2 regions of the Streptomyces sp. NTD107 genome follow, and region 1 is predicted to be linked to the other one. Evidence: riboswitches for the same ligand, from Rfam matches in the RefSeq annotation. Region 1 holds a riboswitch; the other holds the start of a gene.
What was found. Region 1 has a riboswitch for glycine ahead of gcvP (aminomethyl-transferring glycine dehydrogenase). Riboswitches for the same ligand answer to the same signal wherever they lie in the genome.

Region 1 (14,324 bases):
TCTCGATGAGTCCGCGTTCACGCAGGACGCGGTAGGCGGCGGCGACGGTGTTGGGGTTGACGGCGAGGGTGGCGGCCAGTTCCCGCTGGGGTGGGAGGAGTTGGCCGGGGGGCAGGGCTCCGGAGCCGATGCCGGCTTCCACGCTGGCGGCGATATCGGCGGCACCCCGACCCGTGATGCGATAATCTCCTAGCACAAACAACATTATGCACTAATGCATAACCGGACGCAAGGAGACGCCCATGCCGGCCGACGACAGCTATCCGCGCACCGCGCGCACCACCCCGACCCGGTCCGCCGACCGCGCCTCCTGGGACCGCGAGCTGGTGCACGGCATCCTCGACGACGGCTGTCTGTGCCATCTGGGCTTCGTCCGCGACGGCGCTCCCGTCGTGCTCCCCACGCTCTACGCCCGGATCGGCGAACGACTGTACGTCCACGGCTCCACCGGCTCCTACCCGCTGCGCACCGCGTCCGGCGCCCCCGAGGGCCTGCCGGTCTGTCTGACCGTCACCCATGTCGATGCCCTGGTGCTGGCCCGCTCCGCCTTCCACCACTCCGTCAACTACCGCTCGGTAGTGGTGCACGGCACGGCCCGCCCGGTGACCGACCCGCAGGAGAAGGCCACCGCCCTGAACGCGATCGTCGACCAGGCCATCCCCGGCCGGTCCGCCGACTGCCGCCCGGCCGACCGCAAGGAGACCGCCGCCACCGCCGTGCTGGCCATCGAGCTGACCGAGGTGTCCGCCAAGGCGCGTACCGGCGGCCCCAACGACGATCCCGAAGACCTGGCGCTCCCCCATTGGAGCGGGCTGGTGCCGGTCGGTGTCCGGCGCGGCACGCCGGTCCCCGCCGCCGATCTGGCCGCCGGTATCCCCCTCCCCGGCTATCTGGCCGGCCCCCGGTCCACCGCCGTCTGATTGGCCATGGCCCGCCTCGGCGGGCCCCGCCTACCGTGCGGTGCCATGAGGATCCGCATCGTCGACGCGTTCACCGACCGCCCCTTCGCCGGCAACCCGGCCGGGGTGGTCCTGCTCGAATCCTGGCCGGCCGAGGAGTGGCTGCGCCGGGTGGCCGCCGAGGTCAATCTGTCCGAGACGGCCTTCGCGGTGCCCACCCCCGGCCGGCCGGACGCCGACTACGAGCTGCGCTGGCTGACCCCGTCCGCAGAGGTCAACCTGTGCGGCCACGCCACCCTGGCCACCGCGCATGTGCTGTACGGCGCGGGTGGCGGCGCCGGCCCGCTGCGGTTCGCCACCCGCTCGGGGGTGCTCACCACCGCGCAGGACGCGGCCGGCTCCATCACGCTGGACTTCCCGACCGCCCCGCTCACCCCGGTCGCCACGCCGCCCGGCCTTGCCGACCGGCTGGGGGCCGAGCCGCTGTCGGTGCACGACACCGGGCCCGGGCTGGGTGATCTGCTGGTGGAGCTGGCGGACGAGGCGACCGTCGCCGCGCTCACCCCGCGCCTGGACCCCCGCGACCGGCTCATCGTCACCGCGCCCGCCGCCGACCCGGCCACCGCCGGCCATGACTTCGTCTCCCGGGGCTTCTTCCCCGCCGTCGGCATCCCGGAGGACCCGGTGACCGGCAGCGCGCACACCGCGCTCGGCCCGTTCTGGGCGCGCCGCACCGGCCGTACGCGGCTGACCGGCCGGCAGCTCTCCGCCCGGGGTGGCACCGTACGGGTCGAGGTGGCCGGCGACCGTACGCTGCTGACCGGCACCGCCGTGACCGTCATCGACGGGGAGTTGCTGGCCGGCCCCGATCAGGCGGTGGGCAGCCAGCCCACGTGACCGGCCAGCAGCGCGTACCCCACGAAGGCCACGATGTCGATCAGGGCGTGCGCCACCACCAGCGGCATCACCCGCCCCCATCGCCGGTACAGCCACACGAAGATGACGCCCATCGCCACATTGCCGAGGAAGCCGCCGATGCCCTGGTAGAGGTGGTACGAGCCGCGCAGCAGGGCGGAGGTGAGCAGCGCGGCGGGCGCGCTCCAGCCCAGCTGGTCCAGGCGGCGCAGCAGATAGCCGACGACGATCACCTCCTCCAGGATGGAGTTCTGGAGCGCGGCGGCGATCAGCACCGGGAACTTCCACCACACCGACGGCAGTGACTCGGGCACCACGGTGAGGTTGGCGCCGGCCGCGTGCGCGCCGAGGTAGAGCAGGATGCCGCTGCCGCCGATGCCGGCCGCGACGACGGCGCCCCAGGCCAGGTCGAAGCGTGGCCGGCGCAGGTCGAAGCCGATGACCCGCAGCCCGGCGCCGCCCGGGCCCGGTTCGCGCAGCAGCAGATGGGCGACGAGCAGCACCGGCACCAGGGCGGTGCTGATCGCGAACACCTGCCAGACCAGGTCGAGCCAGGGGCGGCCCGGGGCCCGCGAGCCGTTGAGGGTGGCGGCCTGGTCGGCGAGACCGCCGGGGCGGGTGAGGGCCCCGATGAAGCGGATCAGCGCGGCGACGCCGCTGGCGCCGAGCGACAGGGCGAGCACCAGCAGCAGTTCCCGGCCCAGGGTCCGCCGGTCGCTCTCCCCGGGCAGCGCCGGTACCCGCCCGCCGCCGCCCGCCCACAGGGGGTTCTCCGGGTTCAACAGCCGCACCTTCGCTCCGTTCGCCGCGCCAACGCTCCGTCGCACCAGGGCCGGACAGTCCGGGGCGGCACAGCGGTGCGGGCGCGCGGCGCGGTCAGATCCCGGTCGGCCAGCTGTGCACCGGCGCGTCGGTGCGCGCCAGTTCGCAGTAGCGGGTCACGAGCCGGGACAGGGCCGTGCGGCGGTCGGCTCCGTTCGCCACCTCCTGGTGGTAGATCCGAGTCTGCCAGCCGGCTCCGGTGATCCGGCGGCGGCATCGTTCGGCGATGACCGACAGGTAGTGGTCCCGGTCGGCGGCGGGGATGCCGTACGCGTCCAGGCCGGCGGCGGCCAGCGGCAGCAGGGTCTCCTCGATGAGCCGCGGGGCGGGGCGGGTGATCAGTCCCTCGCCGTCCGGGTCGGGCCAGGTCAGCTCGGCGTCGATGCCGTCCCGGCAGGCGGTGTGGAAGTTCTCCTCGGCGGCGGCGAAGGGCAGCCGCTGCCACACCGGGCGTTCCTGGTCGGCGAGGGCGCGCACCAGTCCGTAGTAGAAGGCCGCGTTGGCGACGGTGTCGGTGGCGGTGGGGCCGGTGGGCAGCACCCGGTTCTCCACCCGCAGATGCGGTACGCCGTCCGCCACCGCGTAGACCGGGCGGTTCCAGCGGTAGACGGTGCCGTTGTGCAGGCCCAGTTCGGTCAGGCGTGGGATGCCGCCGGCCGCCAGGACGGCGAGCGGGTCCTCCTCGTCGCACAGCGGCAGCAGTGCGGGGAAGTAGCGCAGGTTCTCCTCGAAGAGATCGGTGACGGAGTCGATCCAGCGTTCGCCGAACCAGGTGCGCGGGCGTACGCCCTGCGCGGCCAGCTCCGGGGGACGGCTGTCGGTGGCCTGGAGGAAGAACGGCGGCCGGGTCTCCTGCCACAGCTGGGTGCCGAAGACGAAGGGGGAATTGGCGCCCACCGCGATCTGGGCGGCGGTGACGCACTGGGCGGCGTTCCAGATGTCGGCGAAGCGGTCCTGGGTGACCTGGAGATGGAATTGGACGGAGGTGCAGATGGATTCCGGGGCAATGGAGTCGAAGGAGCGCTCCAGGGTTTCGGCGCCGGAAAGTTCGACTTTGATGCTTTCGCCGCGTGCCGCCAGTATCTGGTCGTTCAGCAGCATATAGCGGTCGACCTGGGAGAGGCTGGTGGGAGCCAGTTCGTCTCCCGTGACGGTCGGCAGAACTCCAATCATCACGATGTTGGCACCGAATTCCCCGGCCACCGCGTCGGCATAACCGAAGGCGATTCGCAATTCCTCGGCAAGGTCGTCGAACACCCGGCCCGCCAGGGCGCGCGGCGTCATATTGAATTCGAGGGTGAACTGTCCCAGCTCGGTCTGGAAGTCCCGGGTGGCCATTCTGGCCAGCACCGCGTCATTGACCATGCGCGGGGCGCCGTCGCGGTCGGCGAGGCTGAGTTCCACCTCAAGGCCGATGGACTCGCGGGGTCCGTCGAAGCGCCGCTCGGCGAGCAGTCGGCGCAGGCTCTCCACACACGCGTGCAGTCGGGTCCGGAAAAGCTCCCGGTCAGCAAGATCGAACCGGTCGGCCGCCAGTTTCGCACCCATGCGGCACACCTCCTCGTCCGTCGGTGCACCGATCCTGCCCACGACCATCGGGTGATAACACCGGGCAGTGAGTGGCGCGGCCCACACATGGGCATATCCCACAGGGATAGTTCGCACACAGGGCGGCCTGATTACCTCTTGCCGAAACTTTTCCGGTCGGCTAGCGGAAACAAAACGAGAACATGCGTCGTATAACATCCACTAGCGCCATGTCTCCCCTGGAAGAGGCGACCTACTCCGAAGCGAGAGGCGACCCGACATGCCCCTGAACATCCCGCCCGCCCCCGCTGCCGCCGAGCGCAGCCTGAGTGCGGCACTCCAGTCCTCCACGGTGAGTTCCCAGCACCCGCTGTATCTGAATCGGGGAGCCCTGCGCCCCGCACTTCCCCTGCCCGTGCACCGGCTGCTGCCGGTCCTCGACCCCGCCGGAGCGGCCCGTTCCCAACTGACCGGCTGGCGTTTTCTGCTGGAGAGCGGCGGCCGTGCCGTCGGAGCCGCGGAAACCATGCTCACCCCCGACGGCTGGGCTTTCTCGCATTTCGGTGAAGGGCCCTATATCGCCTCGACCGAACGGGCCGTGCGGCGCGCCCAGACGCTTCCCGGCAGCTATCAGCCCCGGCTGCTGTCGATTCCGGAGCTGTACATGCTCACCCTGTGGCTGCACTCGGACCCGGCGGCGGATCCGGCCGCCGGGGCCCCGCTGCCGCACGACGTCCTGGTGCCGCTCGCTCCGGCGCCGCCGGGGATCGCGGCCGACCGTCCGGTGCGGGTGGACACCCTGCTGCCGCTGCTCGCGGGCCGGCTGACCATCGCGGCACCGACCGGCTGACCGGCGGCGACCGTACGGGCCCGGGCCGGAGCACCCCCGTGGGGGTGCTCCGGCCCGGAGGCCGGGGGCGTCAGCCCTCGTAGGAGTCCACCGGCGGGCAGGAGCACACCAGATTGCGGTCGCCGTAGGCGCCGTCGATCCGCCGTACCGGGGGCCAGTACTTGTCCTCCCGGCCCGCGCCGCCGGGGAAGACCGCGTCCTCACGGCTGTACGGGTGCGTCCACTCGGCTTCCGCCAGCTGGGCCGCGGTGTGCGGGGCACCGGCCAGCGGGTTGTCGTCCTTGGGCCACTCCCCCGCCCCCACCCGGTCGATCTCCGCACGAATCGCGACCATCGCATCGCAGAATCGGTCGAGTTCGGCCAGATTTTCGCTCTCGGTCGGCTCGATCATCAGCGTTCCGGCGACCGGGAACGACATCGTCGGGGCGTGGAACCCGTAGTCGATCAGCCGCTTGGCCACATCGTCGATGCTGACCCCGGTCGCCTTGGTCAGCGGCCGGACATCGATGATGCACTCGTGCGCCACCAGACCGCCCGGCCCGGTGTACAGCACCGGGTAGTGCGGCTCAAGGCGCTTGGCGATGTAGTTCGCCCCCAGCACCGCGGTCTGGGTGGCCGCGCGCAGCCCCTCGGGCCCCATCAGCCGCAGATAGGCCCAGGAGATCGGCAGAATCCCGGCCGAGCCCCACGGCGCCGCCGACACCGGGCCCACCGGCCCGTCCACCGGACCGGCCGAGGGCTGAAGCGGATGACCCGGCAGATACGGGGCCAGGTGCGCGCGCACCGCCACCGGACCGACACCGGGACCACCGCCACCGTGCGGGATGCAGAAGGTCTTGTGCAGATTCAGGTGCGAGACATCCGCGCCGAACCGCCCCGGCCGGGCCAGCCCCACCAGGGCGTTGAGGTTGGCGCCGTCCACGTACACCTGGCCGCCCGCGTCGTGCACCGCCGCGCAGATCTCCTGGATGCCCTCCTCGAACACCCCGTGCGTGGAGGGGTAGGTGACCATCAGCACCGCCAGTTCCTCGCGGTGCCGCTCGATCTTGGCGCGCAGGTCCTCGACGTTCACATCGCCGTTCTCGCCGGTGGCGACCACCACCACCTTCATCCCGGCCATCACGGCGCTGGCGGCGTTGGTGCCGTGCGCCGAGGACGGGATCAGGCACACGGTGCGCCGCGGCTCACCGTTCGCCCGGTGGTACGCGCGCACCGCCAGCAGCCCGGCCAGCTCGCCCTGCGAACCGGCGTTGGGCTGGAGCGAGACCTTGTCGTAGCCGGTGATCTCGGCGAGCCCGTCCTCCAGCTCCCGGATCAGGGTGCGGTAGCCCTCGGCCTGCTCGATCGGCGCGAACGGGTGCAGCGCGGCGAACTGCGGCCAGGTGACCGGCTCCATCTCCACGGTGGCGTTGAGCTTCATGGTGCACGAGCCGAGCGGGATCATGCCCCGGTCCAGCGCGTAGTCCCGGTCGGCGAGCCGGCGCAGATAGCGCAGCATCGCGGTCTCCGAGCGGTGCTCGTGGAAGACGGGGTGGCTGAGGTATTCATCGGTGCGCAGCAGCGCGCCGGGCAGCGCGTCCGGTGTGGCGGCGTCCAGAGTGTCGAGGTCGGTGAGCGCCGGGTCCACCCCGAAGGCGGCCCAGACGGCGGCCAGTTCGGTACGCGTGGTGGTCTCGTCGCAGGCGATGCCGACCCGGTCGGGGCCGTCCTGCCGCAGATTGATGCCCGCCGCGCGGGCGGCGGCCACCACCTGCCCGGCGCGGCCAGGTACCTCGGCGGTCACGGTGTCGAAGAACTCCCGGTGCGCCACCTCCACCCCGCCGGCCCGCAGCCCGGCCGCCAGCAGCGCCGCGTACCGGTGGGTGCGCCGGGCGATGGCGGCGAGCCCGTCCGGGCCGTGGTAAACCGCGTACATGCCGGCCATCACGGCGAGGAGCACCTGCGCCGTACAGATGTTGCTGGTGGCCTTCTCGCGGCGGATGTGCTGCTCGCGGGTCTGGAGCGCCAGCCGGTAGGCGCGCTTGCCGGCCGCGTCCCGGGAGACACCGACCAGCCGGCCCGGCAGCGAGCGGGCGTACGCCTCGCGGACCGCCAGATAGCCGGCGTGCGGGCCGCCGAAGCCCATCGGTACGCCGAACCGCTGGCTGGTGCCCACCGCGAGGTCGGCGCCCAGCTCGCCCGGGGAGGTCAGCAGGGTGAGAGCGAGCAGATCGGCGGCGACGGTGACGATCGCGCCCAGCTCGTGGGCCCGTTCGATGACGGGGCGCGGGTCGCGGACGGCACCGCCGGTGCCGGGGTACTGGAGCAGGACGCCGAAGACGCCGCGCTCGGCGATCGCGTCCGGGATGCCCGCCGCGAGGTCGGCGACCACCACCTCGACCCCGGTGGGTTCGGCGCGGGTGCGCAGCACGGCGACGGTCTGCGGCAGCGTGTCGGCGTCGACCAGGAAGACGCCCTGCTTGACCTTGCCGACCCGGCGGGACAGTGCCATGGCCTCGGCGGCGGCGGTCCCCTCGTCCAGCAGCGAGGCACCGGCGGTGGGCAGCCCGGTGAGGTCGGCGACCACGGTCTGGAAGTTCAGCAGGGCCTCCAGCCGGCCCTGGGAGATCTCCGGCTGGTAGGGCGTGTAGGCCGTGTACCAGGCCGGGTTCTCCATCACGTTGCGCAGGATGACCGGCGGGGTGAAGGTGCCGTAGTAGCCCAGGCCGATCATCGGGGTGAGGACCTGGTTGCGGTCGGCCAGCTCGCGCAGCTCGGCCAGCACGGCGGCCTCGGTACGGGCCGGGGGCAGCCGCAGCGGCCCGGTGCCTGCGATGGAGGTGGGCACGGCGGCCGTGGTGAGTTCGTCGAGGGAGCCGAAGCCGACGTGGGCGAGCATCTTCGCCCGGTCGGCCGCGTCGGGGCCGATGTGGCGGGCCGCGAAGGGCGAGCCGTGCTCCAGCGCGCTGAGCGGGAGTGGGCGTTCGGACATCTGGGGGCCTCCTGGTCGCTGGGACCCGCAACCACCGGGCGGTGCCTGCTGCGGCCTCCCCCTCTGTCATCTCAACCTGAGAGCTTCACCGCGTCGTTGCCCCGGGCGGGGCGTCGGCGCGGCTTTCACCGTCGGTGAGGGCGGGGCCGGGACGGATGTCCGGCCGCCACCCTGCTTTCCAGAGTGGTTTCGCGCGTGCGGTACGGGGGCCTGAGAGATTCCGGGGAGGATTTGCTCCTTCGGCGCCGCCGGCCCGGGGGCCGGTGGACTCTCCCGCACGAGGTCAACAACCGTTTTCGAGCCTACCAGCGGCCCTGGGGCTGCGACCATGGAGCCGGAGCCCCGCGACCGGTGGCGGCAGCACTCGACTGGCCAGCTTCGGGTATGTGCCGTTACGTAAGGGCGAAGGGGCGTGCGGCCCGGCAGTGATGACCCGTGGGAGGAACCGTGCAGACCGATATCGATCCCCGCAGCCTGATCGGGCGCAAGGCGTTCGACCGCAATGGAGCCAAGATCGGCACGGTGGACGAGGTCTATCTGGATGACGCGACCGGTGCACCCGAATGGGCGGCTGTGCGCACCGGTCTCTTCAGCCGGGACGCGTTTGTGCCGCTGGAGCCCAGCGAGGTGGTCGACGACGCGCTGCGGGTGCCCTTCGACCGGTCGCTGATCAAGGACGCGCCGGACTTCGGGGTGGGCCGGCATCTGTCCCCCGAGCAGGAGTTGCAGCTGTACCACCACTACGGTCTCGATGTGCCGATGGCGGGACCGGAGCAGGAGTCGGCGCCGCCGGATCAGGACTTCGGCCGGCTGGCCTCGCCGCCGCCGGACGAGGAGGGCTGAAGCGGCGGCGGGGCGGAGCGGCCGAGCGCCGGATCGTCCACGCCGAAGGTACGCACCCGGCCCGGCGCCGACCCGGGCGTCTCGAAGCGCACGGTGACCCGCCCCACGCCGCTGCCCTGCACCCACCCGGGCCCGTACTCGGTGTGCGTCACATCCAGTCCCGGCAGCCAGCGCCGGTCGGGCGCCGGCTCGGGCTCTGAGCCGGGGCCGGGGCCGGGGCCGGGGTCCGGGGCCGGCCGGTCCGCCCCGCGGCCCTCCTCCTCGGCCCCGGTCCCGGCTTCGGCCTCGACGGTGGCGCCCGTCTGGGCGAACAGATCCTCCTGGGTGAAATCCGCCAGTCCGGTGACACCAACACCCAGCAGCCGGACGCCGTTGGTGGTGTCCACCCCCTCCAGCAGCCGGGCGGCCAGCTCCCGCACCACCGCCGGATCGTCGGTCGGCCCGCGCAGGGTGTCCGAGCGGGTCAGGGTGGAGAAGTCGTGGCTGCGCACCTTCAGCACCACGGTGCGCCCGGACCGGCCGTGTTCGCGCAGCCGGCGCACACACCGCTCGGCCAGCCGGTCCACCTCGTGGCGCACCCGGGCCCGGTCGGTGAGGTCCACATCGAAGGTGTCCTCCACCGACACCGATTTGGCGTCCCGTTCGGCGACCACCGGGCGGTCGTCGATGCCCAGCGCCATGGCATGCACCCCGCCGCCGTGCGCGGTGCCGAGCAGCCGCAGCAGTTCGACCTCGCCGGCCCGCACCACATCGCCCACGGTGCTGATCCCGGCCCGGCGCAGTACGCCATCGGTGGCCGGGCCGACCCCGGGCAGGGTGCGTACCGGCAGCGGAGCCAGCAGTTCCCGCTCGGTGCCGGGCACGATCAGCTCAAGGCCGTCCGGCTTGGCCCGCTCCGAAGCGATCTTGGCGAGCATCTTGGAGCCGGCCAGACCGACCGAGCCTGTCAGGGTGGTGGCGGCCAGGATCCGGCCGCGCAGCTGGTGGCCCACCGTCTCGGCCTCGCGCGCCGTGTGGGCCGAGCCCCCGGCCGCCAGATCGACGAACGCCTCGTCCAGACTGAGCGGCTCCACCAGCGGGGACAGTTCGCGCAGCATCCCCATCACGGTGTCGCTGACCGCGCGGTAGACGTCGAAGCGCGGATACAGATAGGCCGCGTTCGGGCAGCGCCGCCGGGCCTGGGCCATCGGCATCGCCGAGTGCACCCCGAACCGCCGGGCCTCGTACGAGGCGGTGGCCACCACGCCGCGCGGGCCGAGCCCGCCCACGATCACCGGCTTGCCCCGCAGCGACGGCTTGGCGGCCTGCTCCACCGAGGCGTAGAAGGCGTCCATGTCGAGGTGCAGGATCGTCGGCTGGCCTCTCACCCTCCCGATGGTGCCGTACGGCTCTGACAATCGCCCGGATCAGCGGGTGCCGCGCTGTCTGCGGCGGGCCAGCTCGTCGGAGGGGTGGCGGCCGGTGATCACCTCGCCGCTGTCCACCCGCTCGGCCTGGAGCTGCGCCAGTGCCGTCTCCACGTCCCCCCACACCGCCCCGACGGCGATGCCGAAGATGCCCCGGCCGCCGCGCAGCAGCTCGGCCAGTTCCTCGGGGGACTCACAGCGGTAGACGGTGGCACCGTCGCTCATCAGGGTCAGCCCGGCCAGCTCCGCGAGGTCGGCGGAGCGCAGGGCGCGCACCGCCGTGCGGATGCTCTGGAGCGAGACCCCGGCGTCCAGCAGCCGCTTGACGATCTTGAGCACCAGGATGTCCTGGAAGCTGTACAGCCGCTGGGTGCCCGAGCCGTGCGCCGGGCGGATGCTGGGCTGCACCAACTGGGTGCGCGCCCAGTAGTCCAGCTGCCGGTAGGTGATCCCGGCGGCGGCGCAGGCGCTGGGGCCCCGGTAGCCGAGCTGTTCCCGCTCGGCGCCGTGCCCCTGGGGGGCGGCCGGCGCCCGCAGCGGGCGGTGCGGCGGCGCGCCCGGCAGCGGGGAGATCCCGCCCGCCGCCGTACCCTCGCCATTACCTGTCACGCCGGCCTCCGTTCCGCACGCCCCGACCGTGCCCTCGTCGCTCACCGGGTGTGACGATGAGCACGCGCACAGCGCTCCTCCCAAGACATGCCCCACAGACGCTAAGCATGCACACTCAGCGGGTCAACGATCGCCACGCCCCGCTACTGATTGCCGGAGCCGAAGTCCTCGGGGGAGATCTGGTCCAGGAACTCCCGGAACCGCTCCACCTCGTCCTCCTGCTCGTCGGGGATGATGATCCCCGCGTCGTCCAGCACCCCTTCGCTGCTGTAGATGGGGGTGCCGGCCCGCAGTGCGAGCGCTATGGCGTCGGAGGGCCGGGCGCTGACCTCGACCCCGCTGGCGAACACCAGCTCGGCGTAGAAGACACCCTCGCGCAGATCGGTGATCCGTACGGCGGTGAGCTCCTGCCCGATCGCCTCCAGCACGTTCTTCAGCAGGTCGTGCGTCAGCGGTCGGGCAGGGGCCAGCCCCTGCTGGGCGAAGGCGATCGCGGTGGCCTCCCCGGGGCCGATCCAGATGGGGAGGTAGCGATCGCCGTCCACTTCACGGAGGAGCACGATGGGCTGGTTGTTGGGCAATTCGACCCTGACACCCACGACGTCGAGCTGGTTCACACAGCAACCCTAGGTCGTGACCGGGGCATTTGGATAGTCGAACACCGCCGGGCGGCGCCGTGCGCTCTCCGGGAGCCGTCACCCACCGTACTGGCCGGTGAAGAAGACCAGCCGGTATTTACCGATCTGCACCTCGTCACCGTGCGCGAGCACCGCGGAGTCGATGGGCTCGCGGTTGACATAGGTGCCATTGAGGCTGCCCACGTCGAACACCGAGAAACCGCCCTCCGGACGGCGGCGGAACTCCACATGGCGGCGGGAGACCGTCACATCGTCCAGGAAGATGTCGCTCTGCGGATGGCGGCCGGCGGTGGTGAGGTCACCGTCCAGCAGGAAGCGGCTGCCCGAATTCGGCCCGCGCCGGACCACCAGCAGCGCCGAGCCGGGCGGCAGCGCGTCCACCGCGGCCTGGGCCTCGGGGGACAGCGCGGGCATCACCGCGTGCTGCCCGGTGACCTCGGAGTCGTACGCCTCCAGGCCGGAGATCGAGATCGTGGAGGTGGTCTCCGAGAGGCCCTCCACACCCGGCCGCAGCGGGTTGCCGCACTGCGAGCAGTACCGGCTCGACGGGGCGTTGCGGCTGCCGCAGCGACCGCAGGGCGTGCCGCCGGCCTGCGCCGCGGGAGCCTGGGAGCCTATGCCGCCGGCCTGGCCGTCGACCTCGTCACGGAACAGCGGGCGTCCCGCCTCCGTGGCGGGCGCTCCCGCAGGCTGCTCGCCCCTGCGGGCATGAGGCCGTGCGGCGCTGTGCGAGCCACCCTGACGCCTGCCGAACAACCTAGCGAAAAAACTCACCAGCGATCCCCTCGCACCTAGCCCGACCCGTCAGTGGACGGGCGGTCCATTGTCTCTCATCCGCCGCGCCGGACACTCTGCCAACGTACGCGGCCCGCATTCAGTTTCCCTTACCGAGAGCCACCACAACGGGCAGCCCCCCGGCGATGGCACCCGGCTACGGTGACGACTGAGCGTAGTCAGGGCGCTCTGCCGATCGCAAGGCGTCCACCACGACCGTCTCCGGCCGCTCCACCGTCACCGTGGCCTGCTCCTTCTCCAGGGACTGCACCACCCCGCCGGGGATGTTCAGCGCCGGTTCCAGGTCCTGCGGCCGTCCGATGGCGTCGATCACGAACGGGGCCGTCACCGTCCGGCCGTCGATGCGCACCTGGCCGTTCTCGTCGGTGAAGAACGTCCCGGCCACGATCCGTACGCCGTTGATCTGGATCGCCTCGGCCCCGGCCGCCCGCAGCTCCTGGACCGCGTCCAGCAGCATGTCGGCGCGCACCGCGCCGCGCGGGTCGGTCACCCGCAGCTCGATCCCCGGCCCCTGGGCGGCCACCGTGCCGGCCAGGATGCCCAGCTGCCGCTCACGCTCGGCGGTCTGCCGGCGGGCCTCCTCGGCCTGGTCGGAGCTGGTCTCCAGATCGGTGCGCTGCTCCTCCAGGGCATTCTTCTCGTCCTCCAGGCGGCCGGTGCGGTCCTCAAGATCGCTGAGGATGCGCACCAGGTCCTCGGGGCGGGCGCCGCGCAGGGCACTGTCATCGGCGCTGGCGGCCCGTACCTGGATGGCCAGCCCCAGGCCGAGGACGAAGAGCAGTCCGGCCACGATCAGCTGGCTGCGGGTGACGCGCGGCGGCCACAGGCCGGCCCGCAGGGCCGCCCGCCCGCTGAGTGGGGCGGACGGGGCGGACGGAGGGGAGGGAGCGGGCGGGGCCGGTGCGGCGGGCGGCGCGGGCCGCACCGGCCCCGGGCCCGGCTCCGGCTCCGGCTGCTGTCCCAGCTGCGGCTTGAGCTTCGGCTTCGGCCGGGGCTGCTCGGGGTCGCGGTCCTGCTCGGGGTCGCTCATGCCGCTCACGCCCGGAAGAGGTGTCGGCGGATGGAGGCGGCGTTGGAGAAGATCCGGATGCCCAGGACCACCACCACGCCGGTGGACAGCTGGGCGCCCACGCCGAGCTTGTCGCCGAGGAAGACGATCAGCGCGGCGACCACGACATTGGACAGGAAGGAGACGACGAAGACCTTGTCGTCGAACATCCCGTCCAGCATGGCGCGCAGCCCGCCGAAGACCGCGTCGAGCGCCGCGACGACGGCGATCGGCAGATACGGCTCAAGTCCCATGGGCACCACGGGCCGGGTGAGGATTCCGGCCACGACGCCCAGCACGAGCCCCAGTACGGCGATCACTGTGTGTTTCCTTCTCCCGTGTCCGCGGGTTCCGCCGTCCGGACCGTGAGGCTGGTGGCGGCGGGTATGCGGATCTCTTGCTTGTCGGAGGTGGCGGCACGGATGCCGTAGTTGTCGCGCAGCACGCCCAGGTACTGGCCGTCCACCGTGGTGTCGAAGCGGGCCCGCAGGGCTTCCGGATCGCCGATGGCCTGGACGGTGTACGGCGGGACCAGCGGCCGGTTGTCGACGAGGATGGCGTCGCCGGCCGCGCGGATGGCCGACACGGCGGTCAGCCGCTGCCCGTTGACGGCGATGGCCTCGGCGCCCGAGGTCCACAGTCCGTTGACCACCCGCTGGAGGTCGCGGTCCCGGACCCGGCCGCTGTCGAAGCCGGAGCCCTCCCTGGCGTCCCCGCCGCCCTCGGCCACGCCCTTGGCGTCATTGATGACGAGTTCGAGCCCCGGGCCCTGGACGGCGCTGGCTCCGGCGAGCAGCGCGGTGAGTTCACCGGGGTCACCGCCGCTGTCGCTGAGCAGTTCGCGCTGCTTGGCGGCGACCTCGGTGCGCAGCGCGTCCACCTCGTGCTGGAGCGCGTCCATCGCCTCGGTGCCGGATTCGACCCGGTCCAGGAGTTCCTGGCGTTCCCGGGCGACGGTGGGCGCCGCTTCTCGGGCCTGGACGGCGCCGAGGGTGACCACC
Region 2 (14,324 bases), on a different contig from region 1:
CCGACACACCGAGCCCCCGCGCCCCGGCCTCGTCCTTGCCGACGGTGCACATGAGCTGGAGCACCCGCAGCTCGCCCTCCGACAGCGGCGCGGCGTCGTCGCCGGGCCGCTCCAGGCGGACCGCGATGTCCTCGGCCCGCTCCCAGGTCTTCTCGAACAGTCCGACCAGGTTGGCGACCAGCGTGGTGCCCCGGGTGAGCAGCGCGCCCCGGATGGAGTCCCACGGGTCGAGCGGCATCAGCGCGGAGTGGCCGTCGAAGACCAGCACATGCTCGGTGACCGACTCCGCCACCCGGATCCGGGCGCCGCGCGAGACCAGCTTGCTGAGCATGGCGGCGGTCGGCTGGTGGTCCAGCGCGGCGGCCGGGACGACGGCGCGGATGCGTACCCCGCGGCGCAGGGCGCGCAGGGCCAGCGGCTCGCAGTAGGCGATGCGTTCGGCGGGCACCTCGCCCATCGGCTCGGCGTACAGCACCTCGGCGCGGCTGAAGAACGCCAGATCGTCGATCCGGTCCCTGATCTGCGGCCAGCCGTCCAACTGCTCGATGCCGCGCGGAGCGTTGGGCTTGATGGTGGTCTCCGCGCGTAGTGTGGCAAGAATGTGCTGGTTCTGGGTGAGCCGCTGCACCTCCTGGTACAGCTCGCGCAACCGGAGTTCGGCGAGCCGGGCGACGGCGGTCTCCGGGGTGGCGGGGGTGATCCGGCCCGGGGCCGTCCCGGGTCTCAGCAGGCCGAGGCCGGCGAGCCGGTCGAGGGTGGCGCGTACGGTCTCCTCGCCGAGGTCGAACAGCCGGTGCAGATGCCCGGGATGGGTGTCCGGATTGCGGAGGAAATGCCGGTACACGGTCTCATCCGCTGCGGAGATTCCGAAGACCGCCATCTCATGGGCATGCACAACTGAACCTCCTGGTGTGGGGGACATGAGGAGACCTGGTCTCAGGGTAAAGGCGCAAAGTGTGACGGTGGTCGTTCAAGACCAAGAAAACTCCTGCCCGTTGGGGGCACCCGATGAACGCTTGGCGAATGGCCGGTAGCTGCCTGAACTGGCATTTAGGTTAGCCTTGCCAAAGTTTGCGGGCGTGGTGGCCGGGCGGCGTGGCTCCGGCTGCCCCACGGCACTCGTCACCCCCATCCCACCCCGCCGGTCGCACCGACCCGGGTCGCTCCGCTCCACGAGGCCGCACCACCGCCACCGCCACCGGTACCCACCCCGCCCCGCCGGCCGCTCAACCGGCTGCCCCCACCACCCGGACACGCCGAGCGACCCGGCGGGGATTCCCGCCGGGTTCGGCGCACGCCCGATTCGCACCGCGCGGGCACGGTTCCGCCCCCGGCCCCGCCCAGCCGTAACGGCAGGGCCGGGGCGGGGGCCGGCGCCGGCCCCGGCTCAGCCGCGGAACGCGTCCCGCGCGTCCTTGAGCCGGTCCCGCATCGACCGTCCCCCCTCGCTGCCCTTGGCCCGCTTCGCCCGCTGGTCGGCGACCTTGTCCCGGGCCCGCCCCAGCGTTTCCTTGGCCTTGCCGCTCGCCTGCTGCGCCTTGGCCCTGGCCTTCTCCCTGTTCGCGTCCGACTTCTCGCTCACGGTGCCGCACCTCCTGTGCTGCTCCTGTGCTGCTCGGTCAGGGGACTTTCTCCCGGTTGACCGCGATCGCCCGGGTTTAAACCCCACCGGGTCCCGGGGTACTCGCAGCCGCGCCCCCCGAGGGCCGAGGAGGAGGAGACAGACCCATGATTGCGATGCTGCTGGTACTGCTGCTCGCCGCGATCCTGTTCGTGATCGGCTTCGCCGCCAAGGTCCTGTGGTGGATCGCGGTGCTGGTGCTGATCGTCTGGGTCGCGGGTTTCGTCGTTCGCCCGCTGACCGGCCACGGCCGCCGCGGTCGCTGGTACCGCTGGTGATGAACACCTTCTCCCCGCCCTCGCGCGCCCGCCGCGCGAGGACGTTCTCGGCACCCCGCTGACACCGGGGAAGCGCACCGCCGGCGACGCCGCGGAAAAAGTTCCGGCACAGCTGTGACACGGACCGGGGGTCGAGGCGTCTACCGGGGCGTGCAGGAATCAACGGCGGTGAACGAGCGGGAACGAGCCACGGCCGCGAGCGCTCTCGACGAGTTCCAGGGCTTCGCACGGGCCGTGATGCCGAGACTCTTCCGCTCCGCCCTGCTGATGAGCGGCGACTGGCATCTCGCCGAAGATCTCGTACAGACCGCGCTCGGCAAGATCTTCTCCTCCTGGTCCCGGGCACGGCGCGCGGACAGCCCGGAGGCGTACGCGCACACCGTGCTCATGCGCACCTACATCTCCCACCGCCGGCTGCGCCGCTCCTCCGAGCGCCCCGTGGCCGAGCTTCCCGAACCCTGCGGCTCCCCGGGCCCGGACAGCGCGCTGCGGGTCACCCTGCTCGCGGCCCTGGCCCAACTGCCGGTACGCGACCGCGCCGTTGTCGTCCTGCGCTACTGGGAGGACCACAGCGTGGAGGAGACCGCGGCCGTGCTGGGCATGAGCCGGGGCTCCGTACGCAACCGCAGCAGCAGGGGGCTGGCCGCGCTGCGCCGGACGATCGGCGACGGCCGGGACGCGTTCGCCCTGCACTGACTCCAGCACCCCCACCCGAACCCGGACCCCACCACACCAGAAAGGACGGTGCACCCGTGCGGCGCGACAGGACCACCTCGCACGACGACGATCTGCGGTACGGCCCCGAGCTGTCCCGCACGCTCGACACCGCGCTGAACGATCTCCCGCTGCGCACCGAGTACCTGCTGGCGGGCGCGGTGGCACGGGGCACCCGCGCCCGCCGCCGCAGGCGAGTGGCGCTGTGGAGCGCGGCGGGCGCGGTGACGGCCGCGCTGACCGCGACCACGCTGCTGTTCGTCCTGCCGGGCGGTCAGGGCGCGGCCCCGGCCCCGGCCGTCGCCCTGCCCGATTTCTCCGCGCCCGGCGGCGCGCCCGCCCCGGCGGGCAAGGAACCCCTGACGGGCGCCGCCACGGTCGCGCTGCTGATCGAACTGCTGCCGGACAGCCCCTCGGTGACGGGCACCGACGCGCGGGACATCGATCCGGCGAGCCCGGCCCCGCAGACCTACGGCCAGGTCATGCCGGCGGACGGCGGTGAGATCGCGGTATGGGTGATGGGCGCCTTCGTCCAGGACCCGGGAGCGGACCGCTGGGGCAGTGCCCCGTACGGCGATCCGGCGGACAAGCCGGAACCGGGCGCGGCGGCCGACCCGCCGGCGCCGCGGAGCGCCTGGCGCCACCCCTCCTGCGAGGAGGGGGACGACGGCTGCCGGACGGAGAGGCTGGCGGACGGTTCGGCGCTGCTCACCCAGGAGCGGGCCGTCGGCTCCGGCACCGAGCTGACGGCCGACGTACTGCGCCCGGACGGCACGCGGGTGATCGTGATCGCGACCGGGACCGGGTACGCGGCGGCCGAGGTACGCGCCCTCGCGACGAGTCCGCGCTGGCAGTGGTGGGTCGATCCGGACGTGAACGACGCCGCGCGGCGAGCCGGTTCGCCATGAGGTACCCCGGCCCGCGGGAGCGGGCCCCGCCCCAACCCGCGCTCGCACCCCGGTACCGCCGACGTACCTCCTCTCAGCCGAATGGGAAGAACACACCACCATGTCTCGTGCAGTGCAGCGCCTGTCCGCTCTCCTGGCCACCGTGCCGCTCCTCCTGGCCGCCGCGGCCACCGGTGCCGCCGCCACCAGCGCCGCGACGGACGGGCCCAGGACGACCGCCGAGGAACCCCCGCCCGTCACCGAGATCCCGGTGATCACCAACGCCAACGACCGGGCGATGCCGCTGGACGGTTACCTGCTGAACCCGGCCCAGCGGGCGACCGTCGACGCCGCGTACGACCGGCTGGCGTCCGGCTGCATGGCGCGGTTCTCCTTCGACTACAGCGTCCCGAGGTTCCCCGAGCCCAGCCTTCCCGACTCCCCGACCACCCGGACCGACGGCCGCTTCGGACTCCAGAGCGCCGAGCACGCGGCGCAGTGGGGCTATCACTGGGCGGGCGGCTTCCCCGAGTGGGAGCCCTCCCCGCAGCCGACGGGCGAGATGCTGACGGCCCTGACCGGATCGGACGGCCCGGGCCAGAAGCTCGGCCCGGGCGGTCAGATCATCAACGGCGAGGTCGTGCCGTACTACGGCTGCACCGGAGAGGCGCGGACGGGGCTCACCGGCTCGCCCGAGGGGTGGGTGGGCGACCCGTATCTGTCCGAGGACCTCAAGTTCGACACGCTGTTCGCGGCCCGGAACGACGCGCGCACCCGCGCGGTGTTCGACCTCTGGTCGGCGTGCATGCGGGACAAGGGCTTCGACTACCCCGACCCGCTGGCGGCGGCCGCGGACGGGCGGTGGGGCGAGACCCAGCTGCCCACCGCGTACGAGATCCAGGTCGCCGTGGCCGACCAGGAGTGCCGGGCGGCCCACAACGTGGTGGGCGTGTGGTTCGCGGTCGACCACGCCTACCAGGAGCGGGCCGTCCAGCGGTACGCCGAGGGCCTGAGCGAGGCGAAGGCGCAGCTGGACGCCATGATCGCCGCCGCTGAGCGGGTGGTGGCCGCCCCGTAGCCGGGGGCTTCTCCTCCGGCCCCCGAGCGCGCGGGTTCCCCCGTCCTTCCCCCCTGTCCCGGGGGAACCCGCCGCGCGACCGGCGACCGGCGACCGGCGACCGGCGACCGGCTGTCGGCTGTCGGCCGCCCAGGAGCTAGCACTCGATGATGTTCACCGCGAGCCCGCCGCGGGCCGTTTCCTTGTACTTGATGCTCATGTCGGCCCCCGTCTCCTTCATGGTCTTGATCGCCTTGTCCAGCGAGACATGGTGCCGCCCGTCCCCGCGCAGCGCCATCCGGGCCGCCGTGATCGCCTTCACCGCCGCCATGCCGTTCCGCTCGATGCACGGGATCTGCACCAGGCCGCCGACCGGGTCGCAGGTCAGGCCCAGGTTGTGCTCGATGCCGATCTCCGCCGCGTTCTCCACCTGCTCCGGGGTGCCGCCCAGCACCTCCGCGAGCCCGCCCGCCGCCATCGAGCATGCCGAGCCGACCTCGCCCTGGCAGCCGACCTCGGCGCCGGAGATCGAGGCGTTCTCCTTGAACAGCATCCCGATCGCGCTCGCCGCCAGCAGAAAGCGCACCACTCCGTCCTCGTTCGCGCCCGGCACGAAGTCCAGGTAGTAGCGCAGTACCGCCGGGATGATGCCGGCCGCGCCGTTGGTGGGGGCGGTCACCACCCGGCCGCCGGCCGCGTTCTCCTCGTTGACGGCCATCGCGTACAGCGTCACCCACTCCATGGCGGACTCCGCCCGGGCGCCCTCGCCGCGCAGCCTGCGCGCCGCACTCGCCGCCCGCCGCCTGACCTTCAGACCGCCCGGCAGGATGCCTTCCCGCTCCATGCCGCGCGCGATGCAGGCATCCATCACCCCCCAGATCCGCAGCAGCTCGGCCCGGATCTCGCCCTCCTGCCGCCACGCCCGCTCGTTCTCCAGCATCAGCGAGGAGACCGAGAGCCCGGTCTGCCGGGTCAGCCGCAGCAACTCGTCCCCGGTGCGGAACGGATGGCGCAGCACCGTGTCGTCCAGCCGGATCCGGTCCGCGCCCACCGCGTCCTCGTCGACGACGAAGCCGCCGCCCACCGAGTAGTACGTCTTCTCCAGCAGGACGGAGCCGGCGGCGTCCAGCGCCGCCAGCCGCATGCCGTTGGCGTGGTACGGCAGCGACGTCCGCCGGTGCAGCACCAGATCGGTGTCCGGGTCGAAGGCGATGACATGGGTGTCCCCTATGTCGGCGCCCAGCAGCCGCAGCCGGCGCTCGGCGCGGATCGCCGCCACCCGCACGTCGGCCCCGGACACGTCGACCGTGTCGGGCGCGTACCCCTCAAGACCGAGCAGTACGGCCTTGGGTGTGCCGTGCCCGTGCCCCGTGGCGCCGAGCGAGCCGAACAGCTCGGCCCGTACCGCGTGGGTGGGCGCCAGCGCGCCCTCCTTCTTCAGCCGGTGCGCGAACATCCGCGCCGCCCGCATCGGGCCGACCGTGTGCGAGCTGGAGGGCCCGATGCCGATGGAGAACAGATCGAAGGCGGACAGTGCCATGGGGGTCCACTCCTTACCGGGGGACGAGAACGGCGGGGCGCGCACCCGCGCGGGCGGCGCGCCCCACCACAGGGGCCTAACGGCCGGGGTAGAGCGGATGACGGTCGGCGAGCGCCGTCACCCGGGAGGCCAGCTTCTCGGCGGTGCCCGCGTCGTACCCGGGCAGCAGCGCCAGGGCGATGATGTCGGCGACCTCGCGGAAGTCCTCGTCGCCGAAGCCACGGGTGGCCAGCGCCGGGGTGCCGATGCGCAGCCCGGAGGTCACCATCGGCGGGCGCGGGTCATTGGGGATGGCGTTGCGGTTGACGGTGATGCCGATGGCGTGCAGCCGGTCCTCCGCCTGCTGCCCGTCCAGCTCCGCGTCGCGCAGATCGACCAGCACCAGATGGACGTCGGTGCCGCCGGTCAGCACGGACACGCCCGCGCCGGCCACGTCCGCCCGTACCAGCCGCTCGGCCAGCAGCCGGGCGCCGGCGACCGTACGCCGCTGCCGCTCCGCGAACTCCTCGCCCGCCGCGATCTTGAACGCCACCGCCTTGGCGGCGATCACATGCTCCAGCGGGCCGCCCTGCTGCCCGGGGAACACCGCGGAGTTGATCTTCTTGGCGTGCTCCTGACGCGACAGGATCACCCCGCCGCGCGGACCGCCCAGCGTCTTGTGCGTGGTCGTGGTCACGACATCCGCGTACGGTACGGGGCTGGGGTGCAGCCCGGCGGCCACCAGGCCCGCGAAGTGCGCCATGTCCACCATCAGCAGCGCGCCGACCTCGTCCGCGATGCGGCGGAACGCGGCGAAGTCCAGCTGCCGGGGGTACGCCGACCAGCCGGCGATGATCAGCCGGGGCCGGTGCTCGGCGGCGAGCGCCGCGACCTCGGCCATGTCCACCAGGCCGGTGTCGTCCGCCACGTGGTAGGGCACGACGTGGTAGAGCCGTCCGGAGAAGTTGATCTTCATCCCGTGGGTGAGATGCCCGCCGTGCGCCAGGTCGAGACCCATGATGGTGTCGCCGGGCTTGAGCAGCGCGGCCATCGCGGCGGCGTTCGCCGAGGCCCCCGAGTGCGGCTGCACATTCGCCGCTTCCGCCCCGAACAGCGCCTTGACGCGCTCCCGGGCCAGGTCCTCGATGACATCGACATGCTCACAACCGCCGTAGTAGCGGCGCCCGGGATATCCCTCGGCGTACTTGTTGGTGAGCACGGAGCCCTGCGCCTCCAGCGCCGCCACCGGCGCGAAGTTCTCCGAGGCGATCATCTCCAGGGTGGACTGCTGGCGGCGCAGCTCCGCGTCGACGGCGGCGGCGACCTCCGGGTCCACCTCGTGCAGGGACTGGTTCAGTACGGACGAAGACATGGCGGCGGTCCCCCTCAGCCCTGGGTGAAGGCGGTGTAGCCGTCGGCGTCCAGCAGATCGCCGGGCAGTTCGCCGTCGATGCGGACCTTGAACAGCCAGCCGCCCTCGAAGGGCTCGGAGTTCACCAGCGCCGGCTCCTCCACCACCGCGTCGTTGATCTCGGTGACCTCACCGGTGACCGGGGAGTACAGATCGCTGACCGACTTGGTGGACTCCAGCTCGCCGCAGGTCTCGCCGGCGGTGACCGAGGTGCCCGCCTGGGGCAGCTCGACGTAGACGACATCGCCCAGCGCGTCGGCGGCGAAGGCGGTGATGCCGACCGTGGCGACACCGTCCTCGACGGCCGACAGCCACTCGTGTTCCTTGCTGTAGCGCAGCTCGACAGGGTTGCTCATGGGATCGATTCTCCTCGATGGTGACAATGCGGGAGGAAAGCGGGGATGAAGAGAGAAAGGACGAGGGGGCGGCAGCCGGCCGGCCGGCGCCGCGCGCCGCTACTTCTCGCGCCGGTAGAACGGCAGCGCCACCACGGCGAACGGCTCCCGGCCGCCCCTGATGTCCACCGCGACCCCCTCCGTACCGGGCGCGGCGTGCGCGGCGTCAACGTACGCCATGGCGATCGGGGTGCCCAGGGTGGGGGAGGGGGCGCCGGAGGTGACCTCGCCGATCACCGTGCCCGCCGCGTCCAGCACCGGATACCCGGCCCGCGGCACCCGGCGGCCCGCGCCGACCAGCCCGACCAGGCGGCGCGGCGGCGCGCTCGCCGCCCGCTCGGCCGCCGCCTCCAGCGGCGCGCGGCCCACGAAGTCGCCGTCCTTGTCGAACTTCACCACCCGGCCGAGCCCCGCGTCGAAGGGCGTGGTGGCGGCCGTCAGCTCATGCCCGTACAGCGGCATCCCGGCTTCGAGCCGCAGCGTGTCGCGGCAGGACAGGCCGCACGGCACCAGCCCGTACACCTCGCCGGCCGCCGTCAGCGCGCGCCACAGCGGCTCGGCGTCGCCCGGCGCGACGAACAGCTCGAAGCCGTCCTCGCCGGTGTACCCGGTGCGGGCGATCAGCGCGGGCCGGCCGGCCACAGTGCCCGGCAGCCCCGCGTAGTACTTCAGCCCGGCCAGATCGGCGTCGGTGAGCGCGCCGAGGATCGCGGGCGCGCTCGGCCCCTGGACGGCGATCAGCGCGTACGCGTCCCGGTCGTCGCGCACTCCGGCCTCGAAGCCCGCGCCGCGCGCGGTCAGGGCGTCCAGCACCAGCTGCGCGTTGGCGGCGTTGGCGACGACCAGGTAGTGCTCGTCCGCCAGCCGGTAGACGATCAGATCATCGAGGATGCCGCCCTCGGCGTCGCAGATCATGGTGTACCGGGCGCGGCCCACCGCCAGCGCGGACAGCTTGCCGACCAGGGCGTGGTCCAGCAGCTCCCCGGCCTGCGGCCCGGTGATCGCGATCTCGCCCATGTGGGACAGGTCGAACAGACCGGCGGCGGTACGTACCGCCTGGTGCTCGGCGCGCTCGCTGCCGTACCGCAGCGGCATCTGCCAGCCGGCGAAGTCGGTCATGGTGGCGCCCAGCTCGCGGTGAACGGCGTCGAGCGCGGTGATACGGGACGTCATGAGGTGGCTCCAGAGGGTACGGGCGGCGGGCGGTGCGCGGACGCGCGGATACGGCTCGCCCTCCCCATCTGTCATCGGCACCTGAGAGGTTCGCCTTGCGGCTTGCACCGTGGGTGGGGCCCGTTCGGCCGGGCCCGCTTTTCAGATTTGCCTTCCGCGCGCGGTATCGGGGCCTGAGAGATTCAAGGGAGGACTTGCTCCTTCGGCGCCCCGGCGCTGGACCGGGGACTCTCCCGCGCGTGGTCGAACGGCCATTGTTCGATTGTCCTGCGGTTGTTGTGCGGCTCATCATCGCATGACGGCCCGGGCTGAGCCATTAGGGTGCCCTACAGACCGGATCAGATGGTGGTGGGACGAGATGAACGAGCGTTGGCAGGACCCCGGGCACGGCGGCGCCGGCGGCGGCGCGGATGGCGGCGCGGGCGGGGGATGGCCCGGCAATGAGCTGGAGGAGGCGCTGGCGGCGTCCGTCGGCGTGCCGGACGCCGCGCCCCGGCTGCTCCAGGTGCTGGGCCGCAGCCCGGTGTGGGTGCCGCTGCCCGAGGGCGGCGGCCCGGCCAGCCGCACCCTGGACCTGCCGACCATCGACCTGAACGGCGCGGTGTACGTCCCGGTCTTCAGCTCCGCCGAACAGTTCCAGCTGGTGGTGGGCAGCCATATGTCCTTCACCGTCGCCCCGGTCAAGGAGTTCGCCCGCGGACTGCCGCCCCAGGCCGGGCTGGCCGTCAACCCCGGCGGCACCGTCGGCCTCCCCGTGCCGCCGGAGGGCGTCGCCCAGCTGTGCCGCGACACCCCGGGGGAGCGCGCCCCCGGCATGCCCACGGGTGCGCGGATGCGGCTGTTCGAGCCCGACTGGCAGCAGGAGCCCGTCGACTTCCTGGCGGCGGCGGCCGGCGAGCTGTCCCAGCTGCCGTACGTCCGCACCGCGCGGCGCGGCCTGGCCAGCGCGGAGGGCGGCGCCCCGGCGCTGTTCATCGGCGTGGAGCTGGACGAGCTGGCCGAGGAGTACCGGCTGGGCAGCCATGACGCGCTCGGCCGGGCGCTGGCGCGCTGCGCCGTGCCGTGGCCGGTGCAGCTGGTGCTGCTGGACGCGGTGACCGACCCCGTCGTGGACTGGCTGCGGCACAGCGTGCAGCCGTTCTACCGGCGGGACGCATGAGCGAAGCCCAGGGGGCGATCGAGGAACTGCTGCCCCGGGTGACGGCCGGCCGCCCGGACATCTACGAGACGCTGCTCGGCGCGCTGGCCGGCGGCGAGGTGTGGATGCTGCTGTGGCACGGCCGGCCCGGCGACCCGGACGCCCAGTACGGCAGCGTCGAGGTCACCGGGCACGGCTACGCGCCGGCCGTCACCTCGCCCGCCGAGCTGGCCGCCAGCGGCTGGCCGCGCGACCACGAGGTGATCGGCGGCCGGGATATCGCCGCCGCCCTCTACCCCGACCACTGGGGCCTGTGGCTCAACCCCCACACCCCGGGCGGCGGCCTGGGCATCCCCTGGCCCGACCTGCGGCGGATCGCGGGCGGCCTGGACCGGCTGCCGGCCGGTCCGCTGGTGATCACCGAGCCCACCGCGCCGGCCGAGCCGTTCTACCGGCGGCTGACGGCCGAGGCGCGCCGTACCCCGGTGCTGCGCAGCCTGCGGCGCGGCTGGGTACGGCCGGCGGTGGGCACCGCTTATCTGGTGATCGGCCTGGAGGTGGACGATCCGGGGGAGCCGGCCGCCGAGACGGTGCGGCAGATGATGGCGCGGGCCATCGAGGCGGTCCCGGACGGGCTGGTGGTGGCCACGGTGGCGATGGCGGACGCGTACGACCCGGTCGCCATGTGGCTGCGGGCGCGGGCCCGCCCCTTCTACACGGCGTCCTGAGCGCTGCTGCCGCCACCGGGCACCGGCGTGGCGGGCGCGGGCTCCCCGGCATGCCCGGCGAGCGGGAGCTGCCAGTAACTCACATCACGCCAGGCGCCCATCTTGTAGCCGTTCTCCCGGAACGTCCCCACCTGCCGGAACCCCAGCGAACGGTGCAGCCCCTCGCTCCCGGGATTGGGCACGACGACCCCGGCGATCACACTGTGGAACCCCTGCTCGGTCAGCAGCGCGAACAGCCGCCGGTACAGCGCCTTCCCCAGCCCCCGGCCCTGGTGCTCGGCCCCCAGATACACGGCGCACTCCACGGTCCAGGCATAGGCGGCGCGCGGTTTCCACGGGGAGGCGTAACTGACCCCGGCGACCTCACCGGCCACCTCGGCGACCAGCCACGGATGGGCACGGTGCCCGCGCTCCCACTGCTCCAGCCACTCCTCGGGCTTCTGCGGCTCGGTGCGGAAATTGGCGGGGGATGACGCGATGGAGTGGTTCACGATCGCGCACACGGCCGGCAGATCCCCGGCGCGCGCGAACCGGATGACGGGGTCGTTCATGGGCACCACTGTCCCACCCCCCGGCTCCCCCTGCGGGCCCGGGGCGCCGGGGGTACCGTGAGGAGAAAGCCGCATATTCGGATGAAAGTGGACGATTCATGTATGCCGTGAAGAGCACACTGCCCGAGCCCGCCCTCAAGGTCGTCTCCGACGCCCTCCAGGGGGCGCTGGCGGACATCATCGATCTGTCCCTGGTGGCCAAGCAGGTCCACTGGAACGTGATCGGCCCCCGCTTCCGCACCGTGCACCTCCAGCTCGACGACGTGGTGGAAACCGCCCGCTCGCACTCCGACATCGTGGCCGAACGCGCCTCCGCCCTCGGCATCAGCCCCGACGGCCGCGCCGCCACCGTGGCCGGCAGCACCGGCATCGCCACCGTCCCCGAAGGCTGGCTCCCCGACACCGAGGCGGTCGCCATCCTCACCCAGGCCCTGGGCACCTGCATCGTCCGCATGCGCGACCGCATGGTCGCGGTCGGCGAGGTCGACCGGGTCACCGAGGACAACCTCATCCAGCTCGTCAAGGACCTGGAAAAACATCACTGGATGTTCCAGGCCGAGAACGGCAGCTGAGGCGCCGGGACCGCCTTGTTGAAAGGTGCGAGAGCGGGGTGGGGGGCTCTTGCGCACGGGGGTGATGCGACGTACCACTGAGGGGGAGGCTACTGCGTCGTCGCATGCGAACGGGGGTCAGATGTGGCCACTCCACTGAGCGCTGACAAGGTGTTGTCCGCGCTGAAGGCCGAAGGCGTCAAGGTCGTCGAGTACAAGTCCTGGCGCACGCACAACCGGAACAGCGTCGGGGCCTGGGGACCGGTGAACGGTGTGATGATCCATCACACCGTCACCACCGGAACCGATGCCTCGGTCGAGCTGTGTTACGCGGGCCGGTCCGATCTGCCCGGGCCGCTGTGCCACGGGGTGATCGACAAGGCCGGCACCGTCCACCTGGTCGGGCACGGCCGCGCCAATCACGCCGGCAAGGGCGACAGCGCCGTACTCAGCGCCGTCATCGCCGAGAAGGCCCTGCCGCCCGACACCAAGGCCGACACCGACGGCAATCCGCACTTCTACGGGTTCGAGTGCGTCAACCTCGGCGACGGCAAGGACCCGTGGCCGGCCGCCCAGGTGGAGGCCGCGGTACGGGCCGCCGCCGCGCTGTGCCGCGCACACGGCTGGGGCAAGTCCGGGGACACCTCGGTGATCGGCCATCTCGAATGGCAGCCGGGCAAGATCGACCCCTACGGGCCCGGCGTCTCCATGAGCGACATCCGCAAGCGGGTCGCCGCCCGTCTGAAGCAGTCGGCCGGCTGGAGCCCCGGCGGCACGGGCAGCCCCAGCAGCCCCGAGGAGGACGAGATGCCCAAGCGGTCGTTATTCGAGACCCGCTCCTACACCCGTACCGTTCAGCCCGACACCTGGACCACCCTCAACTTCAACCGCTCCTACGACGGCAAGAAGTGGGTGGACAAGGACCCCGAGCCCTCCGTGCTCCTCGGCCCCTGCTACTACACCGCCTCCGTCGCGGTGACGGTGGCCGGGCTGGTCAAGGGCCAGGAGTTCAAGGTGCGGGTGGCCCGCTACCGGCTCCAGGACGGGAAGTACGTACGCGCCTCGGCCATGCCCACCGACTCCCCGGTGAACGACGGCGGCAAGGGCCACTTCGTCTACACCTGGACCGGCCATGTGCCGGCCACCGACAAGGGCCGGCTGCGGGTGGAGGTCCAGCACCACGGCTCAGGACCGGTCACCGTGGAGTGGGCGCGCGCCGAGGCGCTGTACTGGCCGGCCTGACCCCCCGGGGGGCGGCGAAGTGGGACGTCAGGCCGCCGCGCGTATCGCGGCCAGCCACACCCGGCGCAGCCGCGCCAGCTCGGCGGCCTCCCGCTCCCCCCACGGCCGGTTGCCGTGCGCGCGGACGTAACGCCGGATGGCCTCATTCGCCACTGCCGCTTCATCGGCACCGGTGGTCGTGGTGGTCGGGGCGTGATCGCACGTGATGATCATGCCCCCAGGGTAGAGGGCGGCACTGACAGTGCCGACCGGGTTTACGGCCGCTCGCGCGCTTCCTCCCGGGCCAGCTCCGCCCAGATGTCGCCGCAGCGGACCGCGAAATTCTGCACCTCGGGCGCTTCTTCCCAGGCAGCGGGTTCGGTGATGGGTTCGCCGCGCAGAAACCGGCCCAGTGAGATCAGCGCCAGCTCCCAGCCGGTGCCCAGCCCGAAGAGACCAGTCTCATAGTCGTTCAGCACCGGATCGAGCCGCCGGCCCTCCATCTCGATCAGATCGGGGATCGGCGCCTGCTCCAACTCCAGCGCCGTCTCCTCCCGCGAGACATCGGCCAGCCGCAGCACCACCTCGCTGCTCGGCCCGGTGCCGAAGTTCCAGCTCACCGCCAGCAGATTGGGTGCCTCGCAGCGCAGGATCTCCCCGCTCGCGTTGCCCTCGATACGGAAACTGCCGCCCAGCTCCAGCTCACCGCCCACCGGCAGGAACCACTGGGCCAGCAGCTCGGGGACGGTCACCGCGTCCCACACATCCACCAGCCGGGCCGGGTAGTGGCGGCGGATCAGCAGGGTGCGGGCCACACCCTCGGGGACGGGACGCCGCCCCACCTCGCGATAGGTGTCATCGATCCAGCTGGTGATCTCGGTCTTCTCGGTCATGGTGGGGCTCTCCCCTGTCACGGCAGGACCTTGCGGATACGATCCTCACCCGCCGCCCGCGCTCACGCCTGCCGAACCAGCTCCATATAGCGGTCCCAGTCCCAGTACTGCCCCGGACACTCCCGGACCACCTCGGGCACCTCGTTGTGTCCCACGATGTGCTCACGGTCCACCGGAATGCCGTACC

Region 2: linked by a shared signal. The riboswitch ahead of gcvT (glycine cleavage system aminomethyltransferase GcvT) and the one ahead of gcvP (aminomethyl-transferring glycine dehydrogenase) in region 1 are both predicted to bind glycine.

The regions. Positions count from the first base shown of each region.
Region 1 is NZ_JCAJZV010000001.1:520,054-534,377, reverse strand. Features, by position in the region: gene AC5WRL_RS02355 (aminotransferase class I/II-fold pyridoxal phosphate-dependent enzyme) at 1-196, opposite strand, end outside; gene AC5WRL_RS02350 (pyridoxamine 5'-phosphate oxidase family protein) at 243-920, shown strand; gene AC5WRL_RS02345 (PhzF family phenazine biosynthesis protein) at 966-1,796, shown strand; gene AC5WRL_RS02340 (CPBP family intramembrane glutamic endopeptidase) at 1,769-2,578, opposite strand; gene AC5WRL_RS02335 (glutamate-cysteine ligase family protein) at 2,691-4,184, opposite strand; gene AC5WRL_RS02330 (hypothetical protein) at 4,444-5,013, shown strand; gene gcvP (aminomethyl-transferring glycine dehydrogenase) at 5,084-7,984, opposite strand; glycine riboswitch at 8,173-8,270, opposite strand; gene AC5WRL_RS02320 (PRC-barrel domain-containing protein) at 8,420-8,827, shown strand; gene AC5WRL_RS02315 (DNA polymerase IV) at 8,779-10,194, opposite strand; gene AC5WRL_RS02310 (MerR family transcriptional regulator) at 10,234-10,842, opposite strand; gene AC5WRL_RS02305 (bifunctional nuclease family protein) at 10,986-11,459, opposite strand; gene AC5WRL_RS02300 (FHA domain-containing protein) at 11,538-11,981, opposite strand; gene AC5WRL_RS02295 (DUF881 domain-containing protein) at 12,412-13,305, opposite strand; gene AC5WRL_RS02290 (small basic family protein) at 13,311-13,643, opposite strand; gene AC5WRL_RS02285 (DUF881 domain-containing protein) at 13,640-14,324, opposite strand, start outside.
Region 2 is NZ_JCAJZV010000018.1:58,258-72,581, reverse strand. Features, by position in the region: gene AC5WRL_RS26010 (helix-turn-helix transcriptional regulator) at 1-895, opposite strand, end outside; gene AC5WRL_RS26005 (CsbD family protein) at 1,388-1,582, opposite strand; gene AC5WRL_RS26000 (hydrophobic protein) at 1,729-1,899, shown strand; gene AC5WRL_RS25995 (SigE family RNA polymerase sigma factor) at 2,050-2,595, shown strand; gene AC5WRL_RS25990 (hypothetical protein) at 2,652-3,521, shown strand; gene AC5WRL_RS25985 (hypothetical protein) at 3,622-4,578, shown strand; gene AC5WRL_RS25980 (L-serine ammonia-lyase) at 4,715-6,097, opposite strand; gene glyA (serine hydroxymethyltransferase) at 6,174-7,448, opposite strand; gene gcvH (glycine cleavage system protein GcvH) at 7,463-7,843, opposite strand; gene gcvT (glycine cleavage system aminomethyltransferase GcvT) at 7,943-9,055, opposite strand; glycine riboswitch at 9,114-9,205, opposite strand; glycine riboswitch at 9,207-9,301, opposite strand; gene AC5WRL_RS25960 (enhanced serine sensitivity protein SseB) at 9,414-10,214, shown strand; gene AC5WRL_RS25955 (enhanced serine sensitivity protein SseB C-terminal domain-containing protein) at 10,211-10,921, shown strand; gene AC5WRL_RS25950 (GNAT family N-acetyltransferase) at 10,906-11,472, opposite strand; gene AC5WRL_RS25945 (Dps family protein) at 11,571-12,044, shown strand; partial or broken gene AC5WRL_RS25940 (peptidoglycan recognition protein family protein) at 12,168-12,854, shown strand; gene AC5WRL_RS25935 (hypothetical protein) at 13,293-13,478, opposite strand; gene AC5WRL_RS25930 (SRPBCC domain-containing protein) at 13,520-14,137, opposite strand; gene AC5WRL_RS25925 (N-acetylmuramoyl-L-alanine amidase) at 14,200-14,324, opposite strand, start outside.